One region of the Arthrobacter sp. SAFR-044 genome, then DNA from elsewhere that is predicted to be linked to it. Evidence: riboswitches for the same ligand, from Rfam matches in the RefSeq annotation. Region 1 holds a riboswitch; each other region holds the start of a gene.
The links. A riboswitch is a leader RNA that binds a small molecule or an ion and turns the genes downstream of it on or off. The one in region 1 is predicted to bind S-adenosylmethionine.
Positions count from the first base shown of each region.

Region 2: another riboswitch for S-adenosylmethionine. It lies ahead of metX (homoserine O-acetyltransferase MetX); the one in region 1 lies ahead of ACR65J_RS13750 (cobalamin-independent methionine synthase II family protein).
Region 3: another riboswitch for S-adenosylmethionine. It lies ahead of ACR65J_RS05775 (DUF1737 domain-containing protein); the one in region 1 lies ahead of ACR65J_RS13750 (cobalamin-independent methionine synthase II family protein).

Region 1 is NZ_JBPFDN010000008.1:105,267-113,205, reverse strand. It holds gene ACR65J_RS13760 (YegP family protein) at 1-346, opposite strand, end outside; gene ACR65J_RS13755 (adenylosuccinate synthase) at 538-1,827, opposite strand; SAM riboswitch class I at 2,238-2,342, shown strand; gene ACR65J_RS13750 (cobalamin-independent methionine synthase II family protein) at 2,356-3,564, shown strand; gene ACR65J_RS13745 (uracil-DNA glycosylase family protein) at 3,775-4,407, shown strand; gene ACR65J_RS13740 (DUF3151 domain-containing protein) at 4,495-4,917, opposite strand; gene fbaA (class II fructose-bisphosphate aldolase) at 4,918-5,937, opposite strand; gene ACR65J_RS13730 (putative endonuclease domain-containing protein) at 6,101-6,934, opposite strand; gene ACR65J_RS13725 (TrmH family RNA methyltransferase) at 7,168-7,827, opposite strand; gene ACR65J_RS13720 (HAD-IIA family hydrolase) at 7,900-7,939, shown strand, end outside.
Region 2 is NZ_JBPFDN010000001.1:443,024-450,962, reverse strand. It holds gene ACR65J_RS01915 (zinc-binding dehydrogenase) at 1-198, opposite strand, end outside; gene ACR65J_RS01910 (MFS transporter) at 203-1,585, opposite strand; gene metX (homoserine O-acetyltransferase MetX) at 1,765-2,880, opposite strand; SAM riboswitch class IV at 2,893-3,008, opposite strand; gene ACR65J_RS01900 (bifunctional o-acetylhomoserine/o-acetylserine sulfhydrylase) at 3,111-4,433, opposite strand; SAM riboswitch class IV at 4,478-4,592, opposite strand; gene ACR65J_RS01895 (VOC family protein) at 4,754-5,392, shown strand; gene ACR65J_RS01890 (HNH endonuclease signature motif containing protein) at 5,719-7,557, shown strand; gene ACR65J_RS01885 (CPBP family intramembrane glutamic endopeptidase) at 7,632-7,939, opposite strand, start outside.
Region 3 is NZ_JBPFDN010000003.1:152,065-160,003, reverse strand. It holds gene ACR65J_RS05800 (multidrug effflux MFS transporter) at 1-1,225, shown strand, start outside; gene cls (cardiolipin synthase) at 1,247-2,722, opposite strand; gene ACR65J_RS05790 (aminodeoxychorismate lyase) at 2,817-3,743, shown strand; gene ACR65J_RS05785 (pyridoxamine 5'-phosphate oxidase family protein) at 3,803-4,267, shown strand; gene ACR65J_RS05780 (hypothetical protein) at 4,508-4,762, shown strand; SAM riboswitch class IV at 4,988-5,103, shown strand; gene ACR65J_RS05775 (DUF1737 domain-containing protein) at 5,117-5,392, shown strand; gene ACR65J_RS05770 (rhodanese-like domain-containing protein) at 5,389-5,799, shown strand; gene ACR65J_RS05765 (O-succinylhomoserine sulfhydrylase) at 5,800-7,008, shown strand; gene ACR65J_RS05760 (DUF1905 domain-containing protein) at 7,005-7,322, opposite strand; partial or broken gene ACR65J_RS05755 (HNH endonuclease signature motif containing protein) at 7,459-7,939, shown strand, end outside.

The DNA of each region.
Region 1 (7,939 bases):
GCGGTGCCGTTGCATGCCGGCGCAGCGCATCTGCCAGTGCAAAGGCGTGCGGGCTGGAGGGCGTGCGTTCCTCGCCGCACACAGGTACGACGGCGGCGGGCTGCTCCACCGGAGCAGCGGCAGCAACCGAAACGGGTACAGCCGCGGGACGGGCAACGGCTCCGGCGGGACACAGGTCGGTGACCAAGCCCGTCCCGGCACATTCACGCACGGCAGCGATCCCTGCCGCCACAGCGGCCTTGTCCTCAAAAGGGCCGGAGACGGCGATCACGGCCCCATCCGGCGCCAGGAGGCGGAACCGGAAAAACGACTCAGCGTCAACGAATGCTTCAAATTTTCCGGCCATGACGATCCTTCCTTGGGCACCAGGTGGTACAGACGAGTCTGGCCGCGGCACCGGAAGCCTCACAAGGCCGGTCGCGTTAAGCCTGTGTAAATTTGCGCTGCCGCGCCCAAAGAAAAGCGGCAGGCCACCCGCAAAGGTGGCCTGCCGCCGTCGTAATCCCCGCCCGCTCCCTAGCCGGCGGGGCCCACACATCAGTCGTTGATGAGGTCGTTCACCACGATGGTCTGGTCCCGGTCCGGGCCAACGCCGATGGCGGAGAAGCGGGTTCCGGAGAGCTTCTCCAGCGCCAGCACGTAGTTGCGGGCGTTCTCGGGAAGGTCCGCCAGCGTGCGGGCGCCCGTGATGTCCTCGGTCCAGCCGTCGAAGTACTCGAAGATCGGTTTGGCGTGGTGGAACTCGGTCTGCGTCATGGGCATCTCGTCATGCCGGACACCGTCCACGTCGTAGGCCACACATACCGGGATCTGCTCGATGCCGGTGAGGACGTCCAGCTTGGTGACGAAGTAGTCAGTGAAGCCGTTGACGCGGGAAGCGTGGCGGGCCAGGACGGCGTCGTACCAGCCGCAGCGGCGCGGCCGGCCGGTGTTGACGCCAAACTCGCCGCCGGTCTTCTGCAGGTACATGCCCATCTCGTCGAACAGTTCCGTGGGGAACGGGCCGGCACCAACGCGGGTGGTGTAGGCCTTGATGATGCCGATGGAGCGCGAGATCCGGGTGGGGCCGATGCCGGAACCAACCGACGCGCCGCCGGCGGTGGGGTTGGAGGAGGTCACGAACGGGTAGGTGCCGTGGTCCACGTCCAGGAACGTTGCCTGGCCGCCCTCCATCAGCACTACCTTGCCCTCGTCCAGGGCGGAGTTCAGGACCAGTGTGCTGTCGATGACCAGCGGGCGGAGCCGCTCGGCGAAGGACAGGAAGTACTCCACGATCTCGTCCACCACGACGCTGCGGCGGTTGTAGACCTTGACCAGGAGTTCGTTCTTCTGGCGGAGCGAGCCTTCCACCTTCTGGCGAAGGATGGACTCGTCGAAGACATCCTGCACGCGGATGCCCAGCCGGGCCACCTTGTCCATGTAGGCGGGGCCGATGCCGCGGCCGGTGGTGCCAATGGCCCGGCTGCCCAGGAAGCGTTCGGTGACCTTGTCCAGTACCTGGTGGTACGGGGCCACCAGGTGGGCATTGGCGGAGACCCGGAGTTTCGAGGTGTCGGCGCCGCGCGCCTGCAGCCCGTCGATTTCCTGGAAGAGGGCCTCAAGGTTCACCACGCAGCCGTTGCCGATAATGGGAACGGCGTTGGGGCTGAGAATGCCTGCCGGCAGCAGCTTGAGTTCGTACTTTTCACCGCCTACGACGACGGTGTGCCCGGCGTTGTTGCCGCCGTTGGGCTTGACGACGTAGTCAACACGGCCGCCCAGCAGGTCGGTGGCCTTGCCTTTTCCTTCGTCGCCCCACTGGGCTCCTACGATCACAATTGCTGGCATGGGATCCTCCCCCATTCGTTCGGGGCCGCCCGGTTCCGGCCACCAGGTGGCAGGCCTATGCAGCGCCGTTCATGAGAATGCCCCGAACATACCGGCCTTCGCACAGCCGCAGCACGGCGCAACGAAGCAAGAGTTCCGGGGCTCTTACCACCCAAGTTTAGCCGATAGGGCACTTTGTCCATTGTTTTTGCCCGCCGCGGCCCTTTCTGTGCAAGGACCGTGGCGTGCACCCTGGTGCTATGGTCCTCAGCCTCCCCGGCAGCCCGGGACGTCAGTTCGGCGAGCGTGTCCCATGCAGCGGCATGCTGACAGCTTTCGATTCCCGGGAGCAAGCGTGGCCACGACAGGCCGCCGCGACATAAAGCGGAGCCGACTTGCCCAAAGGGAGGCATCTGGATTTATGTGAGAGTGAACCATCCGGAGCGGCCGAGAGACCTGGCTCGATGACGCCGCAGCAACCACGGTCCAGCAGCATTCCTGCCGGCCGAAGGTGCTACTGCCAGGACCGATGGAAAGGAAGATTCCAGCATGTCCCTGAACACCGACCACATCCGCGTCACCCACGCGGGATCCTTGCCCCGCACCCCGGAACTGATCGCGGCCAACGCCGCCAAGGAAACCGACGGCGTCACCCCCGAGTTCCTGGAACTCCTGGAGTCCTCCGTGGTGGACGTGGTCCAGCGCCAGAAGGACCTCGGCATCGACATTCCCAACGACGGCGAATACGGGCACACGATGTCCAGCTCGGTGGACTACGGCGCCTGGTGGAACTACTCCTTCGCACGGCTCGGCGGCCTGGAACCGACCAACGTGGACCGCTGGGCCGATGCGCAGGTGCACCGTTCGTCCCCCGGCAACATCGTCCTGACCTCCTTCCCGGACCGGCGGGACAGGCAGGCCTTCAACGAGGCCTACAACGATCCCTCTTCGGGAATCCTGTCGCACCGCAAGAGCGTCACCCAGCCCAAGATCACCGGCCCCCTGACCTACACGGGCCAGGACCTGGTGGCCTCGGACATCAGGAACCTGAAGAAGGGCCTCGCCGCCGCAGGCCTCTCGGACGGCTTCGTCGCATCCCTCTCCCCCGGCTCATGCGCCCGCGTGGCCAACGAGTACTACACGTCGGATGAGGAACTCGTCTACGCCTGCGCCGACGCCATGCGGGAGGAATACAAGGCCATCATCGATGCCGGCCTCACCGTGCAGCTCGACGATCCTTCCCTGGCCGAAAGCTGGGACCAGATCAACCCCGAACCATCCCTGGAGGACTACGTGAAGTTCATCCAGCTGCGCGTCGAGGCCACCAACTGGGCCCTGCGGGACCTCCCGCAGGAACAGATCCGGCTGCACGTCTGCTGGGGTTCCTGGCACGGCCCGCACACCACGGACATCCCCTTCGCAGACATCATCGGATCGGTGCTGCAGGTTAACGCCGGCGCGTACTCCTTCGAAGCGGCCAACGTCCGCCACGAACACGAATGGCGGGTATGGGAGGACACCAAGCTCCCCGAGGGCAAGGTGATCATCCCGGGCGTCGTGTCGCACGCCACCAACGTGGTGGAACACCCCGACCTGGTGGCAGACCGCATTGTCCGCTTTGCCGATGTCGTGGGCCGCGGGAACGTCATTGCCTCCACCGACTGCGGCCTGGGCGGCCGGGTCCACCCGCAGATCGCCTTCGCCAAGCTGGAGGCCCTCGGCGAGGGTGCGCGCCGGGCCACCAGCCGCCTCTGGTAGCTGCGGGAGGCGGACCGGGAAACCGCCGGTTCCGTGCGCTGACTGAATCAGGTGCACGGGACCGGCGTTTCGTTTCCCGGGGCTTGCTAAACTGGGTAAGGCCGACCAGGAATCGGTCCACCCCAATCAACCGCCGCTGATGGTCGCGCCCCCGCGTGCCCATTTCTGTGGCGGCAGCAACGCCAATCCCCGCAGGAGAACCAGCACTTCATGACAGCCCTGGCACCCGAAACATTCCACGAACAGCTCATGAGCCGCCGCTACGAACCCAGCGTTGCCGCCGTTAACGAGCTGTGTGATTCCCTGCAGGAGGCCAAGCCCGGCACCGTGGTCCCCTACGTGGACCCCATGCATGACGTCGAGGAATGCCGCATCATCAGCCTGTTCTCCAATATCGCTGAGGTGGACCCGTCGGGGTTCATCACTGCCGGGGACCAGGATGCCGCCACCCGCATGCTTGGCCTTCAGTGGAAGCTGGGCCTGCGCCCCGAGTTCGTGATGCCGTGGAACGTCCACCCCTGGCACGTCCCCGGCGAAGCCAACGGCAAGTTCACTCCTGACCAGATCCAGGCGGGCCTGAAGCCGCTGCTGAAGTTCCTGGCACTGGTGCCCCGCGCCTCGGTCATCGTGGCACACGGCACCGAGGCCAACCGCCTGGCCAACCTGCTGCTGAAGACCGAGGTGCCCCTGCTGTGGCGCCGTGGCCTGAAGACCTACAAGGTCCGGTCACTGAGTGGCCGCGCGTTCGCCGGTTCCCCGGCGCGCCAGGAGGAGTACCTCGAGGACATGCGCGCGGCCTACGCCGACGCCATGGCCCGCACGGGCATCGCCCGCAAGGCCTAGCCAGCAGTTTCAAACACACGACGGCGGGTGGTCACCTTTCACAAGAAAAGGTGACCACCCGCCGTCGTTGTTTATGTGCCCGGGGACCTACTTGCCCTCGATGGCTGCCTTGGCTGTGGGATCGGAGTCGTTGAGGAACTTCTCGATCCGCTCCGGCTCGTCAGCCTCGCCGATGGCCGACGAAGCCCTGCCCAGGGAATAGAGGGCCCGCAGGAACCCGCGGTTGGGCTCGTGCTCCCACGGGATGGGACCCACGCCGCGCCAGCCGTTGCGGCGCAGTGCATCCAGGCCCCGGTGGTACCCAACCCGGGCGTAGGCGTAGGAGTCGATGGTCCGGCCCTCCGTCCACGCCTCCTCAGCGAGCACGGCCCAGAGCAGCGAGGACGTGGGGTGCTTCGCCACCAGGTCCAGGGGCTCGTGGCCGGCCTCAAGTTGCCCGTACACCTCGGTTTCGGCGGGCAGGAGCGTGGGCTCCGGCCCCATCAGGTTCCGGCGGAACTCGTCCGACATCTAGAAGGTCTTTCCGGCCGAACCGAGCTGCTTGGTGGCTTCGACCACGCGGGCTGCCAGGCCGGCTTCGGCGGAGGCGCCCCAGACACGGGGGTCGTAAGTCTTCTTGTTGCCCACTTCGCCGTCGACCTTCAGGACACCGTCGTAGTTCTTGAACATGTGGTCAGCTACCGGACGCGTGTAGGCGTACTGGGTGTCCGTGTCGATGTTCATCTTGATTACGCCGTAGGAAACGGCGTCGGCGATTTCCTGGTCGGAGGAGCCGGAGCCGCCGTGGAACACGAGGTCGAACGGGTTGTCCTTGCCGATCTTGGCACCCACCTGCGCCTGGATGTCCTTGAGGATCTCCGGGCGGAGCTTGACGCCGCCGGGCTTGTACACGCCGTGCACGTTTCCGAAGGTCAGGGCCGTGATGTAGCGGCCGTTTTCACCGGCGCCGAGGGCGTCGATGGTGGCCAGGGCGTCCTCCACCGTGGTGTAGAGCTTGTCGTTGATGGCGTTTTCAACGCCGTCTTCCTCGCCGCCCACGGTGCCGATCTCCACCTCGAGGATCATCTTGGCGGCAGCGGTGCGGGCCAGCAGGTCGCGGGCGATCTTCAGGTTTTCCTGCAGGGTCTCGGCGGAGCCGTCCCACATGTGGGAGTTGAACAGCGGGTTGCGGCCGGCCTTGACCTCAGCCTCTGAGGCTTCCAGCAGGGGCAGGACGAAACCGTCCAGCTTGTCCTTGGGGCAGTGGTCGGTGTGCAGGGCGATGTTCACGCCGTAGTTCTTGGCCACTTCGCGGGCGAAGGCGGCGAAGCCCAGGGAACCGGCAACCATGTCCTTGGTGGAGGCGCCGGACCAGTAGGCGGCACCGCCGGTGGAGACCTGCACGATGCCGTCGGACTCTGCTTCCGCGAAGCCACGCAGTGCCGCGTTCAGCGTCTGCGAGGACGTGACGTTGACGGCGGGGAAGGCGAATCCGCCCGCCTTCGCACGGTCGATCATCTCGGCGTAGATCTCTGGGGTTGCAATGGGCATGCTGGCTCCTCTGCTGAGTTTCGTCTGTGGGTGGATGACCCTCAAATAGACCGCTTACGGCTTGGCACCATCCTAGCCATTCCCGGGCGCGGAGTGCTCTGGGTTACGCCCCCTCCCCCCGCGGGATGGCAGTTCGCGGCAGTGTTGCGGCCAGGGATTGCCCTCATCTGCCATCTCGGGTCCAGCCGCGGCTCTGCAGTGCCTCCCGCACCTTACGCACGACGGCGGGCCGGTCACCTTCGAGGTGTTGCTTGCCCACGCGTACTTCAAGCCAGCCCAGCGCCAGGGTCCGGTCCTGGCGTTCGATGTCCCGCTGGTACTGCTCTTCCTCCGCATGGTGGCCGCCGTCGTACTGGAGGGCAATGCCAAACTGCGGATAGGCAGCGTCGGGCCAGAGTTGTGGAACCCCCCACTGATCAATCAGGACGTGGTTCAGCACTGGTTCGGGCAGGTGGGCGTCAATCAGCGCCAACCGCATGTGTGTTTCCGGAGCGGAGTCGGCGCCTACGCGCACCAGTTCGATCGCTTCCCGCGCTGTCTTTATGCCCCGCATGCCCCGATGCCTGCTGATGATGTCCCGGAGTTCGTCAGTGCTGCACAACGCCGCCCTCGGACGGGGAAAGCCGTCCCCATGGGAGCAGGCTAAATAATCTCCTGCGGCCACAAGGTCCTGAACCGCCAACCCCGAGGCCAGATCCAGCCAGGTCCGGGCAGGCGAGGTGACCCTGACGCCGTCGTACTCCACTACCTCGTCCGGCAGGAAAGACAGCAGGTGGCCCACGACGTTGGAGCGGCGGGGGAAACTGGATCCCCGCCGCCGGGCCAGGTGGATCCTCCAGTCGCCGCCGCAACCGGACGGCAGCGGTACTCCCCACACGTGCGCGGCGGACAGGGATGCGAGGACGGAGGTGTCATCAAGGTCGGTGTAGGCGCGCAAAGCCGCTGCCCGGTTGGCACCTGAGTGGACCGGCACCCGGACGCCCCTTGAGACGGTCACCAGGTCCTTCGCCGCCGTTCGCGTACGGGTGACTCCGGCTTTGTCGGAAGCCCGGAGGGAGAAAGACCCCGTCATCAAATGTTCTGGAAGGCTGGCCCTGCGCATGCCCCATTCTGACGCGCAGGACAGGCCCGGGAGAGGTTATCCACAGGTAAAGCGCACGAGGGACCCGCGAGGTGGCATTTGACGGCAATCATCGCCTCGGCGACTGCCGTCAAATGCCATCTCGCGGGTCAGGACACGTGCTGGTTGAAGACGTGCCGCCGGATCCAGGCGTGCATGGCGATCGCCGCGGCGGAGGCGGCATTGATGGAGCGCGTGGAACCGAATTGCTCGATTGACAGGGTGGCGACGGCGGCGTCATGGACCTCGGGCGTCAGGCCGGGCCCCTCCTGCCCGAAGACCAGCACGCAGTCCCGCGGCAGTTCGTACGTTTCCAGGGGCACAGAGTCCGGGAAAATATCGATTCCGATGATCGCCAGCCCCTCCCCCTGCGCCCACTGGACGAAGTCCTCAACAGTGGGGTGGTGGCGGACATGCTGGTAGCGGTCGGTGACCATGGCGCCGCGCCGGTTCCACCGCCGTCGGCCGATGATGTGCACCTCTTTGGCGAGGAAGGCGTTGGCGGTGCGCACCACGGTGCCGATGTTCAGGTCGTGCTGCCAGTTTTCGATGGCCACGTGGAAGTTGTGCCGCCGCGAATCCAGCTCCGCCACGATGGCCTCGTGCTTCCAGTACCGGTATTTGTCCAGGACATTGCGCCGGTCGCCGTCGGCCAGGAGGTCAGGGTCCCAATGGTCGCCTTCCGGCAGTTCCCCTTCCCAGGGCCCGACGCCGACCTCCGCCTTTGCGGGGTCGGCCTCCCCGGGCTGGTGGTCGGGTTCGTCTGTCATGCCGGGCGTTTGGTTCACCCTTCAACACTAGACTGGACTCTTCTGGGCAAACATCACAGGCGGAGGCAGGGCATGGCAGACGAGGACCAGGTAGCAGGCAACCCGGCGGTAT
Region 2 (7,939 bases), on a different contig from region 1:
GCGGGAACCGTCCACCACGGACAGGTCCGAATGGCACAGGCTCGAGTAGGTGATGGCAACTCCGAGTTCACCGGCACGCGGCTCCGGCTGTTCCAGTTCCTGCACCAGCAGCGGCCGGGCCTCGGCGTAGGTCTGTTTCCCCTGCGCGCCTGCCTGGGCGGCAGCGGGAACGGTGGAATAGAGGATGGCGGCTTTCATGGGCCTACTTCTTGCCGGCAGCGAGGAGGTCCGCCGTGCCCTTGGCGTCGGCGGCGTCCACGTCGTGCAGCGAGATGCCCCGGGTTTCCTTCAGGAAGAAGACCGCGACGGCGGTGATGGCACACGCGATCAGCAGGTACACCGCCACGGGCACGGAGGACTTGTAGGTGCCCAGGAGCGACGCTGCGATGATCGGGGCCAGGGAGCCTGCCACGATGGACGTCACCTGGTAGCCCAGGGAGACGCCGGAGTAGCGCATCCGGGTGGGGAACATTTCCGCCATAATGGCCGGCTGCCCGGCGTACATGAAGGCGTGGAACACCAGGCCGATCATGATGGCCGCCAGGATGATGAAGTCGTTCTTCGTGTCCATCATGGGGAAGGCGAAGAAACCCCAGGTGGCACCCATGATGGCGCCGGCCATGTAGACCGGCTTGCGGCCGAACCGGTCCGACAGCTTGCCCACCATGGGGACCACCGCGAAGTGGACGCTGTGGGCAACGAGCAGCAGCAGGAGGATCCGCGTGGTATCGGCCTGCACCACGGTCTTCAGGTAGGTGATGGAGAACGTGACCACCAGGTAGTAAAGGATGTTTTCCGCGAAGCGCAGGCCCATGGCGGTGAAGACGCCGCGGGGGTAGCGCCGGAACACCTCGGCGACGCCGTAGCCCTTGTGGCCGGCATCAACTTCTTTACGGGCTTCCAGGAAGATGGGGGCGTCGTTGACCTTGGTGCGGATGTAGTAACCGATCAGGACGATCACGGCGGACAGCCAGAACGCCACGCGCCAGCCCCAGCCCAGGAACGCGTCCTGGGTCAGCGTGGAGGACAGGACGAACAGCACGGCCGTGGCCAGCAGGTTGCCCAGGGGCACCGCGGACTGCGGCCAGCTGGCCCAGAACCCGCGGGATTTGTTGGGGCTGTGCTCTGCCACGAGGAGGACGGCGCCGCCCCACTCCCCGCCCACGGCAAAGCCTTGGGCAAACCGGAGGAAGACCAGCAGTGCGGGCGCCCAGTAGCCGATCTGCGAGAACGTGGGCAGGCAGCCCATGAGGAAGGTGGAGACCCCCACCAGGATGATGCTCAGCTGCAGCAGCTGCTTGCGGCCGAACTTGTCGCCGAAGTGGCCGAAGACGATGCCGCCGATGGGGCGTGCAACGAAACCGACGGCATAGGTGAGGAAGGCAGCGATGATACCGTCCAGTTCCGTGCCGGCGTTGGGGAAGAAGGCCTTCCCGAACACCAAGGTGGCGGCCGATGCGTAGAGGAAGAACTCGTACCACTCCACGACGGTGCCGGCCATGGACGCCGTTACCACTTTCTTCAGGCCTGAAGCCTTGACGTCGGTTTCCTCTGTGCGCCTTGCGGCGGAGCTTTCCGTACTCATGTGAACTCCTTCGGCGTCGTCGTCGACACCACGGGGACCAGTCAATGGCAAACGGATGTGATGCACACCACGAAAGCCGGATTCGATGAGTATGGTCTGCCTGCGGCGCAACCTCAACGCCGAATAGTGCAGAAGGCATCTGCAGGAATGCACACTGCCGGGTGTTCCCGGGGCGCTGCCTAGGCCAGGAAGCTGCTCCGCAGCTGGCCGCCCAGCTGCCCAATCTCGGTCAGGAACCCGTCGTGCCCGATCGGCGCCTGGATGACATGGACATCCACGTCGCCAGGCAGGGCCTGGGCCAACTCGTGGGACTGGGACGGGAAATAGAGCCTGTCGGAGTCCACTGCGGCCACGAAGAACCGCGCCGTGGAGGTGGCCAGGGTTTCGGCCAGGGTTCCCCGTCCCCGGCTGACATCGTGGCTCATCAGCGCTTCAGTCAGGGCGATATAGCTGTTGGCGTCGAACCGCTTCACCAGCTTGTTGCCCTGGTGGTCCAGGTAGCTTTCCACCTGGTAACGGCCGCGGGAGGCCAGGACTTCCCCCTGCAGGGGGGACTCGGGCGCCTGGGGTTCCCGGCCAAAGCGGCCTTCCAGTTCCGCAGCCGACCGATAGGTGATGTGGGCGATCCGGCGGGCGAGCGCCAGCCCGTCTTCCGGACATGGACCGCCGTAGTAGTCCCCGCCGTTGAAGTTGGGGTCCTGGCGGATGGCCAGCGTCTGGGCCTGTGCGAAGGCGATCTGTTCGGCTGTGCTGGCGGCCCCGACGGAAATCACGGCGCAGCGCTGCACACGCCCGGGATAGGTCACTGCCCATTCCAGTGCGCGGGCGCCGCCCATCGACCCGCCTAGGACGGCGAACCAGCTCTTGATGCCCAACTGGTCCGCCAGCCTTGCTTCGGCGACAGTGCTGTCGCGCAGTGTGACGAGGGGGAACCTGGAGCCCCAGGGGCGGCCGTCCGGGGCCGGCGACGACGGGCCGGTGGATCCGTAGCAGCCGCCGACAATGTTGATGGACACCACGAAGAAGCGGTCCGTATCCACGGGAGCGCCGGGACCGGCCAGCTGCTCCCACCAGCCTTCTTCGTCGGTGTCGCCGCGGGTTACGTGGGTGCTGCCGGTCAGGGCGTGCTCGATCAGGATGGCGTTGCTGGCGTCCGCGTTGAGCGTCCCCCAGGTTTCGTAGGCCAGGGTGACGTCCGGGAGGTATCCCCCGGCTTCGAGTTCCAGTCCCCCGATGGAGGCGTAACGGACGATTCCGTGTTCGGGGATGGTGGTTCGGGCGACGGTAACCGTCATGGCAAGACCTCTTCTACGCGCTTGCCTGCCGTCGTCTGACCGGCAGGCCAGGTCCTCACCCGGGGCACCCCACCGCGGATGGAGGGTTGCCGGCCAGCAAGCCGGGGCTGTCACTGGCACTCATGACCTGGTTCGAGTGTACGAAACACCCCCCGCTCCAGGCCAAGAGTATGACTGGTTGTGACTTCCCGGCTTGCCGGCGGCACCGGCGGTGCCCCTGGCGTGTGGGGCTAGGAGTCAGCGCTCTTGGCTGCCCGGAATCCTGCTTCCAGGTCGGCCAGGATGTCGTCGATGTGCTCCAGGCCCACGGAAAGCCGGACCAGCCCCGGATGAACCCCGGCCACCACCTGCTGCTCCGGCGAGAGCTGGCTGTGCGTGGTCGACGCCGGGTGGATGACCAGGGAGCGGACGTCACCGATGTTGGCCACGTGGGAGTGCAGCTCCAGTGCATCAACGAAGCGCTTGCCGGCTTCCGCGCCGCCGGCCAGGTTGAAGGCCACGACGGCGCCCGTTCCCTTGGGCCCGTACTTGCGGCCACGCTCGTACCAAGGGCTGGACGGCAGCCCCGCGTAGGCGACGGATTCGACGTCGTCCCTTGCTTCCAGCCAGCGCGCCACATCCGTGGCATTCGCAACGTGGCGCTCCACCCGCAGGCTCAACGTCTCCAGGCCCTGGGAAATCAGGAAGGCGTTGAAGGGCGACACCGCCGAGCCCAGGTCGCGCAGCAACTGCACACGGGCCTTGAGGATGTATGACAGGTTGGCCCCGAGTGCGCCGCCTTCACCCAGGTCGCGTGCGTAGACAAGGCCGTTGTAGGTGGGATCCGGGGTGTTGAAGCCCGGGAACCGTTCCGGGTCCTTGCCGAAATCGAACTTGCCGGAATCGACGATGACGCCGGCAATGGCTGAACCGTGGCCGCCCAGGTACTTGGTGGCCGAGTGGATCACGATGTCCGCGCCCCACTCCAGCGGGCGGATCAGGTAGGGGGTTGACAAGGTGTTGTCCACGATCAGGGGAACCCCGGCCTGGTGGGCCACCTGCGAGATGCCTTCGATGTCCAGGACATCCTGGCGCGGGTTGGACACCACTTCACCGAAGAAGAGCTTGGTGTTGGGCTGCACGGCATCGCGCCACTGGTCCAGGTTGTCAGGGTCGTCCACGAAGGTGACCGAAATGCCGAACTTCTTCAGGGTGTGGGCGAACAGGTTGTAGGTTCCGCCGTAGAGGCTGGGGCTGGCCACGATGTGGTCCCCTGCCTCGGCAATGTTCAGGACGGCGAAGGTTTCGGCGGCCTGCCCCGAGCTCAGCAGCAGCGCTGCCAGGCCTCCTTCGAGGCTGGCAATCCGCTGCTCGACGGCGTCCTGGGTAGGGTTGCCGATGCGGGTGTAGATGGGTGCAAGTTCGGCCAGGGCAAAGCGGTTGGCGGCGCTTTCGGCGCTGGGGAACACGAATGACGTGGTCTGGTAGATGGGCAGGGCCCGGGCACCCGTGGCGCTGTCCACCTCCTGCCCTGCGTGGATCTGGCGGGTTTCGAAGGACCATCCGTTGGACATCCAAATCTCCTTTGACATGGGCCCGGCATGCTCACCGGCAGTACGGGCCGCGCTTGCTCCCGGCTGTTGCCGGAGAGCCAGGTCTTCACCCGGGGCACCCCACCGCGGATGGAGGGTTGCCGGCCAGCGGGCCGGGGCTTGGCGCTGGCACTCATGACCTGGGCCCAGTCTAGGAACCGGATGGTTGCCCTGGACAGCATTGTGACGAACATGGTCTTCATGCCGGTCCTTCTGCCTCGGGACGGGGGCGCCCCGCCCGTCAAATGCTAGTAAGGGTACCCTTAGCTGAGAGCCGGATCACAAAGTGCCAAGATGATCGCATGCGCATGGATCACGTCTCTTACGCCTGTGAACACGATGGCCTCGCGGCCACTACCGAACGTATTGCAACTGCCCTCGGCGTTGAGGCAGTGAAGGGTGGCGTACACCCCCGGTTCGGAACCCGAAATATGATCATCCCGCTCGCCGGCCACAAGTACCTGGAAGTCGTCGAGGTCCTGGACCACCCGGCGTCGGACAAGGCACCGTTCGGCCAGGCCGTGCGGGCCCGCTCCGCTGCTGGTGGCGGCTGGATGGGCTGGTGCGTCGAAGTGGACGACCTCGCCCCCTTCGAGGAACGCCTTGGCCGCGCCGCCGTGAACGGCAACCGCAAGTTCCCGGACGGCCGCGAGCTGGTCTGGAAGCAGATTGGCATCCTGGGCCTCATCGCCGATCCCCAGGTGCCGTACATGCTCAAGTGGGAGGGCGATCCCTCACTCCACCCGTCCAACGCGTACGAGAGCAACCTCAAGATGAGCTGCCTGACCATCGCCGGTTCCGCCTCCCGCGTAACCGAGTGGCTGGGCGAGCCGGTGGAGAAACCGCTTGAGGACGTTGCGGTCGAGTGGGTGGCCCCGCACGGAACACCGGGCATCCTCTCGGTCACCTTTGAAACCGCCAACGGAGCCGTCACTATCTGACCCTCCAGCCCCTTCCCTTCCGGCTTTTCCGGGAGGATCCCGGGTTGCTCCCGGGCAAGCTTCGGCCGCCATTAGGTGGTGACAACGGCGTCACCACCCAATGGCGGCGGAATTCATTTAAGTGCTATCTGCTGTTGCAAAGTGCGGTGCCGCATATTCTTCTGCGCCACACGTGCTCCTTTCGTGCCGGAAACTTGGGCCGCGAAAAGGAACCTCCGCATGGAAAACGTACGACGACGGCAGGCGGCTTCGGTGCTCGGCCCGCCCGGGCGGTCAGCGGCACAGGCGCAGCTCATAATGTCAGACCCCTGTTGGATGATTCTTCTATGGGTATAGGAGTTGAGGCGGCAAGGGCACCGGAAGGTGTTCACGCCTGCATTGCTGCCCTTGATGCGCTGCACCGTGAAGACGCATTTATAGCTGCCGGAGTGGGTGCTGGTTCCGATGTAGATGTTCTGCAGCGGCGGTATGAGATCCGGCTGGAGCGTCTGGAACTTCGGTCCCGGCTCACGGCGCAACTCGCGGCCGGACAGGCACAGGACGCCGCCGACGCCGCGGGGTTCCAGGAGGCGATGACTCCGCCGGACGCCTCCGTTCAGGACCGCACTTACGCCGAAATGTCCGTTGTGGAGGAGATCGCCGGGGTCCTGACCATCAGTTCCGCCGCAGCAGGCGCGTTGGTGGACCAGTCCCGCCGGATCTGCTCCCTGCCACACGTGTTTGAGGCACTGGCCGCGGGCGTGATGTCGTGGCAGCACGCGAAGATCATCGCAGACGAAACCGAAGGCCTCACCCCTGAGGGTGCGGCGTCACTCGTGGCGCACTTCTTCGACCCCAACGTACCCCACCCCGCCCGCGGCGCCGCTCCAGGCGAACTCATCCCCTTCCGGTTCCGGGCCAAGGTCCGTGCCTGGCGCGAACGCCACCACCCCGACTCCATCGAAAAACGCCACGCCAAAGGCTGCGCCGACCGAAGGATGGAGTACACCCCGGACCGCGACGGCATGGCCCGGGTCACGCTCTACCTGCCCGGCGACGCCGCGTGCGCCATCTGGAACCGCACCACCGCGATCGCCCGCGGCCTCCAAGGCCCCAACGAACCACGCACCCTCACCCAACTCCGCCCCGACATCGCAGCAGCACGACTCCTCAGCACCGGCAACACCCTGACCGGCACCGGCAACACCACCACCGATGGGGGCGGGCCCGCTGACCCGACACAGGGCGCGGCCAGCGGTGACGCGCTTCGGGGTGCGATGGTCCTTTCTGCTCCCCATGATGCAACGGGGCAGGGCAGCGACAACGCTTCCGGGAGTGCCGCCACTTCAACGGCCGTCACAAAAATCGGCGAAGTCCCCACCCCGCGGGCCGATGTACTCGTCATGGTGCCGGTGCTCTCGCTGCTCGGGGCGACCGAGGAGCCGGCGGTGCTGGACGGACTCGGACCCATCCCGGCATCCATGGCCCGCAAACTCGTCGCCGACGGTGCGGAGTCCTTCTACCGGGTCCTCGTCGACCCCAGGGACGGCGCGCCCTTGGAGATCGGCCGGAAGAACTACCGGCTTCCCGAGACCATCAAACGCTGGATCAGGATGCGCGACGGAAAGTGCACCTTCCCCGGCTGCACCAACCACACCCCCGACAACGACACCGACCACCTCAAAGCCTGGGAACACGGCGGCACCACCGGCACCAGCAACCTGGGACAACTCTGTCCCAAACACCACCGGCTCAAACACCACAGCCAGTGGACACCAAACCCGGCAACCAACAATGAACCACCCGGCTGGACCTCACCCACCGGCCGCCACTACAAACCTGAACACCCCCACCCCGAACCAACACACTTGCCACCAGGATTCCTGCCGACGGATGCTCCTGCGCGCGCCATCGAGGTGGCAGCACCACAAGAAGCCACTTCTCCGCTGGACCTAGCGCCACCATGGATCGGGCCGCACCTGTCGGAAGATCCGCAGTGGCAAGAATTCCTCGCAGAGATGCCGGTGTGGCCAGATCCGCCTGTCGAAGAACCACCGGGCGACAACGTGCTGGATTCAGACCAGCTGTGCCCTGCCGATCCTCTGTGGGATGAGTTCTATGCAAAGCCCTACGTACTGCCACCCGACCCGCAAGCGGACTGGCAGTTGCTGCTGTCGCAAATGTGATGGGGGTGATGTTCAGGACTCCACCGCTTATTCCGCGCAGGGATTATGACCGGGCCCGTGGCCTGCGGGCGTTGCTATCCCAGCCCGACCGCCTTACCGAAAAGGCTGAAGCCCACGAAAGCCACAATGTCCAGCAGGGCGTGGGCAATAACGAGCGGCATGACGCGCTTGGTGCGGGTGTAGAGCCAAGCGAAGACGACCCCCATCACGGCGTTGCCAATGAAAGGGCCGAAGCCCTGGTACAGGTGGTAGCTGCCCCGCAGCAGCGAGCTTACGGCGATGGCCAGTGGCGTGCTCCAGCCAAACTTGCCGAAGCGGTCCAAAAGGTACCCCACCACGATGACTTCCTCGAGCACCGCGTGGCGCATCGCCGAGAGGATCA
Region 3 (7,939 bases), on a different contig from region 1:
CGCCAAGTACGTCCTCATGCTTGGTGCGCTGGCCGCGCTTCCGGCCCTCACCACGGACATGTACCTGCCCTCGCTGCCCGCTGTGGAGGCCGATCTCCGCACCACCCAGACCGCTGTCCAGCTGACGTTGTCCGGAACCCTCGTAGGGGGCGGGCTCGGCCAGCTGGTGATCGGTCCGTTCTCGGACCGGTTCGGACGGCGGCTGCCGCTGCTCATCGGCATCTCCCTGCACGTGGCCATCTCGCTGCTGTGTTCCATCACGCCGAACATCGAAACGCTGACAGGGCTGCGGGTCCTGCAGGGCTTCTTCAACGCCGCCGCTGCCGTGGTGGCTCTCGCAGTGATCCGTGACCGCTTCGTCGGTTCCGCCGCCGCGCAGCTGCTGTCCCGGCTCATGCTGGTCATCGGCGTTGCCCCGCTCCTGGCCCCCACCGTGGGCCAGGCCATCGCCGCGCTCTGGGACTGGCGCGCCGTCTTCTATGCACTGGCGCTCATCGGCGTGGTCCTGGTGGCAATCGTCTGGAAGTTCATGCCGGAAACCCTGCCGGAGGACAGCCGCAGCCCGGGCCACCCCCGCCACGTGGCGGGCGCTTACTGGTCGCTGCTGCGGGACAGGCACTTCATGGCCCTGGCCGTGATCCCCGGACTGGGGCTCGCCTTGATCATGAGCTACGTGGTGGGCTCACCCTTCGTCTTCCAGAACGAATACGGCTTTACCGCCCAGCAGTTCGCCCTCGTGTTCGCCCTCAACGGCGCAGCGCTTGTCCTCTCGGCCCAGCTCAATGCCGCCCTGGTCCGCAAGTTCCCGCCGGTCCGTCTCCTGCGCACCGCCCTGCTGGTCCAGTTGGGCCTGGCCCTGGTGCTGCTGGCGGTGGTTGCCACGGGCGCCGGGGGCCCGATCGGCCTGGTGGCCGGCCTGTGGCTGGTCCTGTCAGCCCAGGGGATGATCCCGGCGAACGCCTCCGTGCTGGCCCTGCACAACTACGGCCACATGGCGGGAACGGCGGCGGCAGTCATCGGCGCCCTGCAGTCCGGCGTCGCGGGATTGGTGAGCCCCCTGGTGGGACTGCTGGGCGGGAATTCCCTGTCGATGGTCACCGTCATGATCGGCAGCTGCACCGTGGCGGTGCTGGTGCTTGCCTTAGGGACGCCCGCCTACCGGAAGGGCGGCTGGCCTGAGCACGCGGAGCACGACGACGGCCGGCGGGTCAGTGCCGAAGACTAGCCGCAGCGGGGGCTGGACTTGTTATTGAACCGTGGCCGTCAGCCGGGCCACGTTGTCCACGTACCGTGCGGCGAGGGGCCGGTTGAGCCAGTCCGCGAGTTTGAGCTCATGGGAGATGTCCCGGTAGGTGTCCTCCACTGCCCGCATCTTGTTCACGATGTCCTCCCCCAGCAGCATCACTGACACCTCCAGGTTCAGCGAGAAGGACCGCATGTCCATGTTGCTGGAGCCCAGGACGGCCACCTCGTCATCGATGGTGAAGTGCTTGGCGTGCAGCACGAACGGGGCCTTGTACAGGTAGATCCGCACACCGGCCTCAAGGAGCGCCTCGTAGTAGGACCGCTGCGCGTGGTGGACCAGGAACTGGTCGCCCTTCTCGGAGACGAACAGTTCCACATCCACGCCGCGCTGGGCAGCGGTGGTGATGGCGTAGAGCAGTGAGTCGTCCGGCACGAAGTAGGGGCTGCAGATGGAGATCCGGTGCTGGGCCGAATAGATGAGGGTGTTGAAGAGCCGGAGGTTGTTTTCCGTGATGAAGCCGGGGCCACTGGGCACCACCTGGGCCGTGACGTGGCCGGGTTCCGGGTTGGCCGGGAGCTGCAGCTGGTGTTCCAGCGACTCGTCGGTCTCGCTGAGCCAGTCGGTGGCGAAGACGACGTTCAGGGTGGTCACGATGGGGCCGCGCAGGCATGCCATCAGTTCCACCCATTCTCGGCCTGCCTTGCGGTGCCGGGGGTTGTTGTAGGAGGGCTCGATCAGGTTCTGCGAACCCGTGAAGGCGATTTCGCCGTCGATCACCATGATCTTGCGGTGGTTTCGCAGGTCAGGCCGGCGCCATTGGCCATGGATGGGCAGGAGCGGCAGCATCCGCTTCCACTGGATCTTGCCGGCGCGGAGGCGTTTGAGCAGCTTCCGGTACCCCTTGATGCGCAGGGTTCCGATGTGGTCGAACAGGAGCCGCACCTCCACTCCCCGTTCGGCGGCTTCCTCCATCGCCGTGAGCAGGTCGTTGGTGACATGGTCCGAACTCATGATGTAGAACTCGGCGTTGACGAACTTTTTCGCCTTCCGCACCGCCTTGGTCATCTCCAGGATGGAATCGGGGTAGCCCGGAATGAGGTCCACGGAGTTGCCGTCCACCATGGGCAGGGAACCCAGGGTGCGGTTCAGTTCAGCAGCGGACTTCACCCATTCCGGACCCGGGTAGTCACTTTCAACATCGGAAAGCGCGGTGATGCCGGCCTGCACGCGCTCATTGACCAGCTGCTGCTGTGCCCGCCGGCGGCTGGACAACCGGAAATTGCCGAACAGCAGGAACAGCACAATGCCCACGAACGGAATGAAAAAGATGCCCAGCAGCCAGGCCATGGCGGTGGTGGGGCGCCGGTTGCCGGGGATGATGCCCAGCGCCAGGATCCGGATGGCCAGGTCGGCGAAGCCCAGGAGCACCACCACCCACGTCGGCGCGGTGCCGGCAAGCGAGAAAGGCCACAACACGTCTAAAACCCCCGGGGAGATTGGGCTCCGGAGGACGGCTTCCGGCCGGTGCACTCCGCCCAGCTTATCCGCGGTACAGCACTAAGCTGGTGCCATGACCTCACCAGCCCCCGTGGTTCTCGCCTTCCTCGATCCCGCTTTCCCCGACGGCAGGGTGGCCGATGCCACCAAACCCCAGCTGCTGGTCACCGACCTCGGGGTCACCCGCGGCGACGGCGTCTTCGAAACCATGCTGGCCGTGGGTGGAACGGTGCGGAAGATGCAGGCCCACCTGGACCGGCTTGGGGGCTCCGCCGCGGCGCTGGACCTGGTCATCCCGGACCAGGACGCGTGGCGGCGCGTTATTGCGGCTGCGGTTGCACGGCACCGATCCGAGAACCCGCCGGCAGACGCCGCCGCCGATGAACTGGTGGTCAAACTGGTGGTGACCCGCGGCGTGGAAGGCGCAGCGCCCACGGCCTGGGTGCAGGCGTCGCCGGCCGGGGCTGCCGGCCGCCGGCAGCGGGAAACGGGCATCGACGTCATCCTCCTTGACCGGGGTTACGACAGTGATGTGGCCGAACGGGCGCCGTGGCTGCTCCTGGGCGCCAAGACGCTCTCCTACGCCGTCAACATGGCCGCGCTGCGCCATGCCCACAAACAGGGCGCCGACGACGTCATCTTTCTGTCCTCTGATGGTCGCGTGCTGGAGGGCCCCACCTCCACCGTGCTGCTTGCGCATGTGGAAAAGTCCGACGACGGCACAACAGTGAAGCGTCTCATCACCCCGCAGCTGGACAGCGGCATTCTGGCCGGAACATCGCAGGGCGCCCTCTTCGCCGCCGCCAAGGCGGCGGGCTGGGAACTGGGCTACGGTCCGCTGGAGCCCCGGGACCTCACGGACGCCGACGCGGTCTGGCTGATCTCCAGCGTCCGCCTGCTGGCCCCCGTGAACCGGATCGACGGCAAGGAAATCGGCACCCCGTCCATCCAGAAGGAACTGACCGCCGAGTTGAGTGAACTTTTCGCCGGCATCCACTAGTCCGCGTCAAGCGGCGCAATCCCTTTTCCCGCTCCGGCATCACCCGTAAGGTGTGGACCATGGACTCGCGAAACCTGCCGATTGAAAACCTGTCCTTCGACGACTGCTGGGAACTCCTCGACAACGACACCGTGGGCAGGCTTGCCATCGTGGTGGATGAACATCCTGAGATCTTCCCCGTGAACTACGCTGTCCACCTGCGCAGCATCGTCTTCCGCACGGCGCCCGGATCAAAGCTTTGGGGTGCACGGATGGAACGGCCGGCGGCACTGGAGATCGACGGCTATGACCCCGCCTCGGAACAGGCATGGAGTGTGGTGGTGCGGGGCGAAACCGAGATCCTCGAGGACCAGGGCGTGAAGGATGCCGTGGACAGGCTTGGCCTGGAACCGTGGCAGCCAGGCGAAAAGGCCAACTACATCAGGCTCAACGCCAAAGCCCTCACGGGGCGACGGTTCCGGGTGAACCGGCCGGACGTCTGGAACACCCGCCTGCAGGACCGGCGCCGGGCATCCTTCGAATAGTGCCGCCCGGGCAAGCACGTTTCCCAAACACCTGGCCCGCTCCATCTTTAAGTGGGACGGTTGCCTCATATCTTGTCTCCGGGTAAAGTCTACATCGTAGACAAGTTGGTGAGAGGGCTTGGGCTTCCCCCGAAATCTGAGGGATGCGCCTACATAATCCTTTGCCACTTTGTGCAGGGCATCGAGGTTCGCCGCTGCAGCCTACCGGCGGCACCACGCACCGAGCGAAGGGACGCCATCATGGCCAATTCGCAGTTTGATCTTTTCCTCCACGAAGCCACCTACGCAGACCACGCCTCGGAATCCAGCCTCGACCGCGACCGCCTTTACGGGCTGTACACCAGCTGGTGCTTCGTCAACGAACAGCCCACGGGCAACGAGTCCAGCTTCTGGGCTGCCATGAAGCACAAGGTTTCGGTCCGGCATAACGGACTGCGCATGAAAGGACCGGCCGCCGCGGACTACATCCTCAGCAGCTACCCGCGCCTCGTTTAAGGCGCTCCGGACTTCCAGCGCCCCGGGTAACCGGCGGCAGACGATTACATGCTGTGGCACTTTTGTGCCGCAGCATTTTTCATGCCCTGAGGCGGCCTCGGGTAAGGACTTTTTGACCTGCGGCGCTGCTCGTGCCGTGTCACCGGCGGTCCGACTGGGGCTCAGTTACGGAACATGACGACGGCGGCGATGCGGCCGGGCGCGGCAGGTGTTATTTTTTTGGGGAGTAATGAGTACCGGTGCCAAGCCCTGACTTGCCGGTCGGCAACCCTCCCTTTCGCGGCGGGGTGCCTCAGGTGAATACTCGGCATATCGACCGATTCGAGCTGCAAACGTGAAAGAAGGAGATCCGTCGTGTCCGACGCACCCGCCCCTGACGAAAGACTGTCCTACCGCCTGATTACCGGCGCGGACAACCGTGAATTCTGTGAGCGGATCTCCGCTGCACTCGCCGACGGCTATGTGCTGCACGGCAGCCCGGCAGCAACCTTCAACGGCACCACCGTGATCGTGGCGCAGGCCATTGTCCTTCCGGCCGCGATCGCCTCAGCCGATGCCGCCGTGGCCACCGCGGTGGACAAGCTGGATGCCGAATTTGAAGGCGAGTTCGACGGCGAGGGCCACGCATGAGCTACGCCGGAGACCTGACGCCCCAGGAAGCATGGGCCAAGCTGGAGCAGGGTGCCGTCCTGGTGGACGTCCGCACCGAGGGCGAATGGGCCCACATCGGCATCCCGGACACCAAAGCCACGGACAACGATCCCCTCTTCATCCAGTGGACCTTCCCTGGTGGCATCCCCAACCCCGACTTCGTCAAGGACCTCAAGGAGCAGGCGCCGGAGGATCCGGGCGCGGAACTGCTGTTCCTGTGCCGGTCCGGCCAGCGGTCCATTGCCGCGGCAGCTGCAGCCACCCAGGCCGGCTTCACCGCCTACAGCGTGCTGGAGGGCTTCGAAGGCGAACCGGACCGCTACGGCGAACGCACCGTCAATGGCTGGAAGAACCGCGGCCTGCCCACCAACCTCGGAAAGAACTAAGTGACCTTAAACCCAGACGCCGCCGGCTGGAGCCCCGATACCCAGGCAGTCCGTGGAGGCCTGGACCGCAGCAACTTCCAGGAAACGTCCGAGGCCATCTTCCTGAACTCCGGATTCGTGTACGAATCCGCGGCGGCAGCCGAACGCGCGTTCACCGGCGAGGACGAGCGCTTTGTCTACTCCCGCTACGGCAACCCGTCCGTGGCCACCTTCCAGGAGCGGCTCAGGCTGCTGGAAGGCACCGAAGCATGCTTCGCGACGGCGTCGGGCATGTCTGCGGTATTCACCGCGCTGGGCGCCCTGCTGGCTGCCGGCGACCGTGTGGTGGCGGCCCGCTCGCTGTTCGGCTCGTGCTTTGTGATCCTGAACGAGATCCTGCCCCGCTGGGGTGTGGAGACGGTCTTCGTGGACGGACCGGACCTGGACCAGTGGCGCGAAGCCCTCTCCAAGCCCACCACCGCCGTCTTTTTCGAGTCCCCGTCAAACCCCATGCAGGAGATCGTGGACATCGCTGCCGTCAGTGAACTGGCGCATGCGGCCGGGGCCACCGTGGTGGCGGACAACGTCTTTGCCACTCCCCTGCTGCAGCGCTGCGGTGACCTCGGCGCCGACGTCATCGTCTACTCCGGCACCAAGCACATTGACGGGCAGGGCAGGGTGATGGGCGGCGCCATCCTGGGCACCAAGGAATTCATCGAGGGACCAGTGAAGCAGTTGATGCGGCACACCGGCCCAGCGCTTTCGGCTTTCAACGCCTGGGTGCTGACCAAGGGTCTGGAGACCATGGGCCTGCGGGTCAGCCACTCGTCGGCCACCGCGCTGCGGCTTGCCGAGTGGCTGGAGGAACAGCCGGCGGTGGGCTGGGTGAAGTATCCGCTCCTGAAGTCGCACCCGCAGTACCAGCTCGCGGCAAAGCAGATGAGCGCCGGCGGCACGGTCCTTACCTTCGAGCTTGCTTCATCCGGGGGACGCTCAGGCAAGGAAGCGGCCTTCGCGCTGCTGGACGGGCTGCGGATCATCGATATTTCCAACAACCTCGGTGATGCCAAGTCCCTGATCACGCACCCCGCCACCACTACCCACCGCGCGATGGGTCCGGAGGGGCGCGCAGCCATCGGCCTGACTGACGGCGTGGTCCGGCTCTCGGTGGGCCTCGAGGACCCGGACGACCTCATCCGCGACCTGGAACAGGCACTGAAGCAGATCTAGCTGGGTGGGGAAGAGTCCGGCTCGATGTCCAGTTGGACTTGTACGCTGTCACCGGCGCTGAGGTGTGCCTTGTCCCTGACGGCTTTCTTGACGGGCAGCAGGTACGAGGCGCTTTTACTGTCGGGGAACAGCGACGTCTGCCATACGTGGCCCTTGACTTCCGCCGTGACCTTTACAGAGCCGAACGCTTTGCGCGCTGCGGGGCTGATTTCCGCGATCTGGTCAGCAACCTCCGCGGGCAGGGTGAGGAAATGCCATCCCGCCTCACCCTGGTACAACCAGAGTTCAGCTTGAAAGGCGTACGACGGCGTCACGCGCCAGAGTATGCCACGGCCGGCTGGCGGGCGCCATGGTTTCCTGATCCAACTGCCGCCGGGCGCCAGTTGCGCCGCCACCGGAAAGGTTGAGATGGCAGGCTTGAATGTCAGTGCCTCGTTGGATGATGTTTCCATGGGAATCAGCGCAGGTGGTGAGGTGGCTATGGAGGGTGTTCATGCCTCTGTTGCTGCTCTTGATGCACTGGACCGTGAGGACTCTTTCCTGGCTGCCGGGGTGGGTGTTGGTGCTGATGTTGATGTGTTGCAGCGGCGGTACGAGCTTCGACTGGAACGGCTGGAAGTCTCGTCCCGTTTGAAGGCGCAGCTCGCCGCCGTGAAGGCACGCGATGCGGCGGAGTGCATCGGATTCCAGCAGGCCATGCTTGCCCCGGACGCGCCAGTGCATGAGCGCACCTACGCGGAAATGTCAGTGGTGGAGGAGATTGCGGGTGTTCTGACCATCAGTTCCGGCGCTGCCGGGGCGTTCGTGGAGCAGTCCCGGCGGGTATGCGCCCTGCCACTGGTGATGGACGCTTTGGCCGCCGGGGACCTGTCCTGGCAGCACGCCAAGGTCATTGCCGACGAAACCGAAGGCCTCACCCCGGACGGTGCCG